Regions from separate parts of the Streptomyces sp. NPDC015125 genome, predicted to be linked through region 1. Evidence: predicted binding sites of a transcription regulator. Region 1 holds the regulator's gene; the other holds the start of a gene.

Evidence for each region. The regulator HspR, encoded in region 1, represses chaperone genes until heat shock. The targets are predictions, from matches to a motif close to TTGAGNNNNNNNNNCTCAA.
Region 2: the regulator HspR is predicted to act here: its motif matches at 1,251-1,269, upstream of lon (endopeptidase La).

What each region holds. Positions count from the first base shown of each region.
Region 1 covers NZ_JBIBVF010000025.1:104,932-108,335, reverse strand. The annotation lists gene grpE (nucleotide exchange factor GrpE) at 1-91, shown strand, start outside; gene dnaJ (molecular chaperone DnaJ) at 137-1,312, shown strand; gene ACF088_RS35150 (heat shock protein transcriptional repressor HspR) at 1,314-1,766, shown strand; gene ACF088_RS35145 (hypothetical protein) at 1,945-2,349, opposite strand; gene ACF088_RS35140 (pyridoxamine 5'-phosphate oxidase family protein) at 2,791-3,195, opposite strand; gene ACF088_RS35135 (Uma2 family endonuclease) at 3,246-3,404, opposite strand, start outside.
Region 2 covers NZ_JBIBVF010000001.1:457,466-460,869, reverse strand. The annotation lists gene ACF088_RS01950 (YfbM family protein) at 1-164, opposite strand, end outside; gene ACF088_RS01945 (pentapeptide repeat-containing protein) at 352-1,188, shown strand; gene lon (endopeptidase La) at 1,292-3,404, shown strand, end outside.

The DNA.
Region 1 (3,404 bases):
ACCGCAGCCGGGCGCCCAGGGCGCCAAGTCCGCCTCCGACGAGGACCCCAAGGCTTCGGACGAGGAGAGCGGTGGCCCGGAAGAGGGCTGACGTGAGGACAGAGAGAAAATCCGTGCGGGAGGAGGGACGTCGGGGATGAGCACCAAGGACTTCGTCGAGAAGGACTACTACAAGGTCCTCGGCGTCCCGAAGGACGCCACCGAGGCGGAGATCAAGAAGGCGTACCGCAAGCTCGCCCGCGAGTTCCATCCGGACGCCAACAAGGGCGACGCCAAGGCCGAGGAGCGCTTCAAGGAGATCTCCGAGGCCCACGACATCCTGGGCGACACCAAACGCCGCAAGGAGTACGACGAGGCGCGCGCGCTGTTCGGCAACGGCGGCTACCGGCCGGGTCCGGCCGGCGGCGGCTCCTTCAACTTCGACCTGGGCGACCTCTTCGGGGGCACGCCCGGTCAGGGTGGCGGGGGCGGTGGCGGCTTCGGCGGCGGGCTCGGGGATGTCTTCGGCGGCCTGTTCAACCGCGGCGGCGCCGGTACGCGTACCCACGCGCGCCGCGGCCAGGACATCGAGTCCGAGGTGACGCTCAGCTTCACCGAGGCGGTCGACGGGGCCACGGTCCCGCTGCGGATGTCCAGCCAGGCGCCGTGCAAGGCGTGTTCGGGCACCGGCGACAAAAACGGTACGCCGCGGGTCTGTCCGACCTGTGTCGGCACCGGCCAGGTCAGCCGGGGCGCGGGCGGTGGCTTCTCGCTCACCGACCCGTGCGCCGACTGCAAGGGCCGGGGCCTGATCGCCCAGGACCCCTGCGAGGTCTGCAAGGGCAGTGGCCGTGCGACCAGTGCCCGCACGATGCAGGTCCGGATCCCCGCGGGTGTCTCCGACGGGCAGCGCATCCGGCTGCGCGGCAAGGGCGCTCCGGGTGAGCAGGGCGGCCCGGCCGGCGATCTGTATGTGGTCGTGCATGTCGACGCCCACCCGGTCTTCGGCCGCAAGGGCGACAACCTCACCGTCACGGTGCCGGTCACCTTCCCGGAGGCCGCGCTCGGTGGTGAGGTCAAGGTGCCGACGCTGGGCGGCCCGCCGGTGACGCTGAAGTTGCCGGCCGGCACCCCCAACGGACGCACCATGCGCGCCCGGGGCAAGGGTGCGACCCGCAAGGACGGCACACGGGGTGATCTGCTGGTCACCATAGAGGTGCTGGTCCCCAGCGACCTCAGCGGCAAGGCGAAGGAGTCGCTGGAGTCCTATCGCGAGGCGACCGCGGGCCCGGACCCGCGGGCAGAGCTGTTCCAGGCCGCGAAGGGAGCTTGAGATGGACAGCCGGGGCGGGCAGCGTCGTAACCCCTATGAACTGACCGAAGAGTCGCCGGTGTACGTCATCTCCGTCGCGGCTCAGCTCTCCGGCCTGCATCCGCAGACTCTTCGGCAGTACGACCGGCTGGGGCTGGTCTCGCCCGACCGCACGCCCGGGCGGGGCCGCCGCTATTCGGCCCGGGACATCGAACTGCTCCGTACGGTGCAGCAGTTGTCCCAGGACGAGGGCATCAACCTCGCCGGCATCAAGCGCATCATCGAGCTGGAGAACCAGGTCGCGGCCCTGCAGCAGCGGGTCGTCGAACTGCAGGGCGCCCTGGAGGGCGCGGCCAGTGCGATGCAGCAGCGGGAAGCGGCGGTGCACGCCTCCTACCGGCGTGATCTGGTGCCGTATCACGACGTGCAGCAGACCAGCGCGCTGGTGGTGTGGCGGCCCAAGCGGCCGGAGTGATCCGGCCGGCCGGGGCGCGGCACCCGGCGCAAGAGGTGGCAAAGGGCCGGGGAAACCCGGCCCTTGTCGCGTTTGCGCGCGGTGTGCGGTGTGCGGTGTGCGGTGTGCGGTGTGCGGTGCGCGTAGTGCGGCGTGGTGCCGTGCCGCTTTGCGTCCGTTGGCGTACGGCCGCTCCCGCTCAGCAGCCGTTGTACCCCGCCGTCGGCATCGACAGCCGGCGGTGCACATGCGACTTCATCGCCAGGGTGTAGACCGGCTCGTCGAGGTCGGCGGTCTCCAGACGCACCCCGGCCTCGGCGCACCGTGCGGTGAACTCGGCGGTGCCGTCGATGGCGTTCTCCAGTGCCCGGTGGTTGGGCGCCACGAACACGTCCACCAGGCCCTCTTCGACATCGCGCCACAGTGCGCCGTGGTCGGCGCGCAGGTGGTGCAGGCTGAGCCGGCAGGTCAGGTGGTAGTCACGGGCTGCCGCCCACTGTGTGCACATGTCGTGCTGGCCGCGGTCATCCACCAGGAACGGATCCTCGTCCAGCTCGGACAGCGGCATCAGGCAGGCGATCGCCGTCACTCGGACCGAGTTCATCGTGCCCTCCGGGGCGTGGCGACTGTGGGGGCGACGATACCCCCGCGGGTGGCCCGTGGAGGAGGGGCTGTACCGGGCGGCGAAGCGTAACCGCAGGCGTGGCAGATCTTCCAGCCGTCCTGGCTGACGGCCAGTTGGCCGCCGCAGCGCGGGCAGAGCTCGGCGTGCGGGTGCGGCCGGGTGGGGGACGGACGGCGCGGAGCGGTCGTCACGATGCGCACTGCCGACGCCATGCGGCCTCCAGCTGCCGTCTTTTGCCTGGGACAGGCCCGATGCCGCCCGTCCTTGCACGGAGCTATTCGGTTCCCGTCGGTCCTGAGTACCAGGTGGACGGCCGGAGGCGGAGCGGGAGGGTCCGTTTTCGGCCAGGGGCCCGGCGGAGTCGGTGGGAGGCGAGAGGAGGGAGGCGAGAGGAGGGAGGCGGGAGCGGTGGGCCGGTCCTCAGGCCCGTCCCATCGCCTTGGTGACCGCGATCTCGATCATGACGCGATCGGGGTTGGGCGTCGGCGTCCGGCCGTAGCGCTCGGCGTACCGGCGCACCGCGTCGGCCACCGGCTCGGCGTCCGTACGCACCCGTGCGATGCCCTCCAGGGTCGCCCAGCGCCCCTTGTCGACCTGGCACACGGCGACGGTGGCGCCGTCCGCCCCGGCGGCGAGGATGTTCTTGACCTTGGCACTGTCCTTGCGGGTGATGATCCGCGCGATCCGCTGCCCGGCGTCGTAGGTGACGCCTACCGGGACGACGTGCGGCGTCCCGTTCGTACGCAGCGTGGTGAGCGTCGGCATCAGGTACTCGCCCCAGAAGGCGAGGTATTCCGGGCTGAGGGCGCTGAGGTCGTGGGCCATGGGAGCAAGGGTAGGCCGGGGCCCGGGGGTCATAGGCCGGGGCCCGGGGGTCAGAGGAAGTCGGCGGTTTCCAGATCGAAGGAGAAGGGGGCGGGGAGGGGGACGGGTTTGCCAAGGGGGGCGGTGTTGTTCCCTACGTAGTCGTCCCGGGAGGGATCGCTGAAGAGCGTGAGGGTGGCTTTGCTGCGGTCCACCAGCAGGTGGAGCGG
Region 2 (3,404 bases), on a different contig from region 1:
TTGTCGACGTCCAAGCAGCGCGCCGGCGCGGACTGCGAAGGCCCGGCCGCCTCCGCCTCCGCCTCCATCCAGCCGCCGACCAGCTCCAGCGCCCACTCGGGATTGCCGAGGGCGCGGTCGAGTTCGGCAGGGGTGACACGTGCGTACTCACCGATCATGCTCATGGTCCCGAGGCTAGAGGCCACCACTGACAACGCCGTTCGGCGAAGGGGCCGTTGCCCTCCCTCCGTGAGCGAATCCGGCCGGGCGCGGTGCGCCGTGACCGCCTGGGAGAATGGCGGCCCCTTCCGAGCGCGGCCTCGTGCGGCGCTTGCCGGCCGCAGGAGTGCACCCGCCTTGTCCCCAGACCGCATGCCATCGACAGACCACGAGCAATCGATTCCGGACACCGCCGATCTCGGTCTGCAGTCCGACTGCGGCAGTTGCTTCGGGCTCTGCTGTGTCGCGCTGCCGTTCGCGGCCTCGGCGGACTTCGCGATCGACAAGGACGCCGGCCGGCCCTGCCCGAATCTGCAGACGGACTTCCGCTGCGGCATCCACACCGACCTTCGCCCGCGCGGCTTCTCCGGCTGCACCGTCTTCGACTGCTTCGGCGCCGGGCAGAAGGTCTCCCAGGTCACCTTCGGCGGACGGGACTGGCGGCAGGCCCCGGGGACCGCCCGGCAGATGTTCGACGTCTTCCCCGTCATGCGGCAGCTGCACGAACTCCTCTGGTACCTGGCCGAGGCGCTGACCCGTCCCGCGGCCCATCCGGTACACGCCGACCTGCGGGCCGCGCTGGAGAAGACCGAAGGCCTCACCCGCGCCGGCGCCCAGGAACTCACGGCGCTCGATGTGCCCGCCCACCGGGGCGAGGTCAACGCCCTGCTGCTGCGGACCAGCGAACTCGTACGGGCCGGGGTACCGGGCCGCAAGAAGGAGCGGAGGGGGGCCGATCTCATGGGGGCCCGCCTCAAGGGCGCTCATCTCCGGGGCGCCAATCTCCGCGGGGCCTACCTCATCGCCGCCGACCTCAAGGGCGCCGATCTGCGCACGGCGGACCTGATCGGCGCCGATCTGCGGGACGCCGACCTCAGTGGTGCCGATCTCACCGGCGCCCTCTTCCTGACCCAGTCGCAGCTCAATGCGGCCAAGGGCGACGCGGCGACCAAGCTGCCGCAGGCCTTGTCCCGCCCCGCCCACTGGTAGCACGCCGCATCTGATCGCTCACAGCGAACGCACAGAGGGGAACATCTCTCGGCCCGGCTGCATTGAGTGGGTAAAGCTCAACTTGCTTGCCTAAGGGGAGATCATGGCTGCGACGTCCACACCGCTCACTCTGCCCGTGCTGCCGCTCGATGACGAGGTCGTGCTCCCCGGCATGGTGGTGCCCCTGGACCTGTCCGACGCGGACGTACGGGCAGCGGTGGAGGCCGCACAGGCCGCCGCCACCTCGGGCAACAAACCGCGGGTGCTGCTTGTGCCCCGCGTCGACGGCACCTACGCCGGCATCGGCACGCTCGGGCGGATCGAGCAGGTCGGTCGGCTGTCCGACGGCGACCCCGGCGCGCTGATCCGGGGCCTGGGCCGGGTACGGATCGGATCCGGCACGACCGGGCCCGGCGCAGCGCTCTGGGTGGAGGGCACGACCGTCGAGGAGACGGTCCCCGATCCCCTGCCCGGCGCGGTGACCGAACTCGTCACGGAGTACAAGGCGCTGGCCACCAGCTGGCTGCGCAAGCGTGGCGCCTGGCAGGTCGTCGACCGCGTCCAGCAGATCGAGGACGTCCCGACGCTGGCCGACAACTCCGGCTACTCGCCGTTCCTGACCACCGAACAGAAGGTCCATCTGCTGGAGACCGCCGATCCGGTCGCCCGGCTGAAGTTCGCCACCGAGGCGCTGCGCGAGCACCTCGCCGAGCAGGACGTCGCCGAATCCATCGCCAAGGACGTCCAGGAGGGCGTCGACAAGCAGCAGCGGGAGTTCCTGCTGCGGCGGCAGTTGGAGGCGGTCCGCAAGGAACTCGCCGGGCTGAACGGCGATCCGGAGGACGAGGGCGACGACTACCGCGCCCGGGTCGAGGCCGCCGACCTGCCCGAGGACGTCCGCAAGGCCGCCCTCAAGGAGGTCGACAAGCTGGAGCGGTCCAGCGACCAGAACCCCGAGGGCTCCTGGATCCGCACCTGGCTGGACACCGTCCTGGAACTGCCCTGGAACGAACGCACCGAGGACGCCTACGACATCGCCGGCGCCAGGGAGATCCTGGACGCCGACCACTCGGGCCTGGAGGACGTCAAGGAGCGGATCACCGAATACCTGGCCGTCCGCAAGCGGCGGGCCGAGCGTGGCCTCGGGCTGATCGGCGGGCCGTCGAAGGGGGCATCGGGCGGCGATTCGGGCAAGGGCGGTGGCGGGCGACGGGCGGGCGGCGCCGTGCTGGCGCTCGTCGGGCCGCCCGGCGTCGGCAAGACCTCGCTCGGCGAGTCCGTCGCGCGGGCCATGGGCCGGAAGTTCGTCCGGGTCGCGCTCGGCGGCATCCGGGACGAGGCGGAGATCCGCGGCCACCGCCGTACGTACGTCGGCGCGCTGCCCGGCCGGATCGTACGGGCCGTCAAGGAGGCCGGGTCGATGAACCCCGTGGTGCTGCTCGACGAGATCGACAAGGTGGGCTCGGACTTCCGGGGCGACCCGGCCGCCGCCCTCCTGGAGGTCCTGGACCCGGCGCAGAACCACACCTTCCGCGACCACTACCTGGAGGTCGAACTCGACCTCAGCGATGTGGTCTTCCTGGCCACCGCCAATGTCCTCGAAGCCATCCCCGAGCCGCTGCTCGACCGGATGGAGCTGGTGCGCCTGGACGGCTACACCGAGGACGAGAAGGTCGTCATCGCCCGGGACCACCTGCTGCCGCGCCAGCTGGAGCGGGCCGGTCTGGAGACCGGTGAGGTGACCCTGCAGGACGACGCGCTGCGCAAGCTGGCGGGGGAATACACCCGCGAGGCGGGCGTACGGAATCTGGAGCGCGCCGTCGCCAGGCTGCTGCGAAAGGTCACCGCACAGCACGAGCTGGGGGAGCGGGAGCTGCCGTTCACGGTAGGTGCGGACCAGCTGCGCCCGCTGATCGGGCGGCCGCACCACACCCCCGAGTCGGCACAGGACCCGGCCGAGCGGCGCACCGCGGTCCCCGGAGTGGTCACCGGACTCGCGGTCACCGGCGCCGGCGGCGATGTCCTCTATGTGGAGGCCTCGCTCGCCGATCCGGAGACCGGGGCGTCCGGGCTCCAGCTGACCGGTCAGCTCGGTGACGTGATGAAGGAGTCCGCGCACATCGCGCTGTCGTTCCTGCGCTCCCACGGCGCCGAACTGGAGCTTCCGGTCGCCGATCTGAAGAAGCGCGGTGTGCATCTGCACGTTCCGGCGGGCG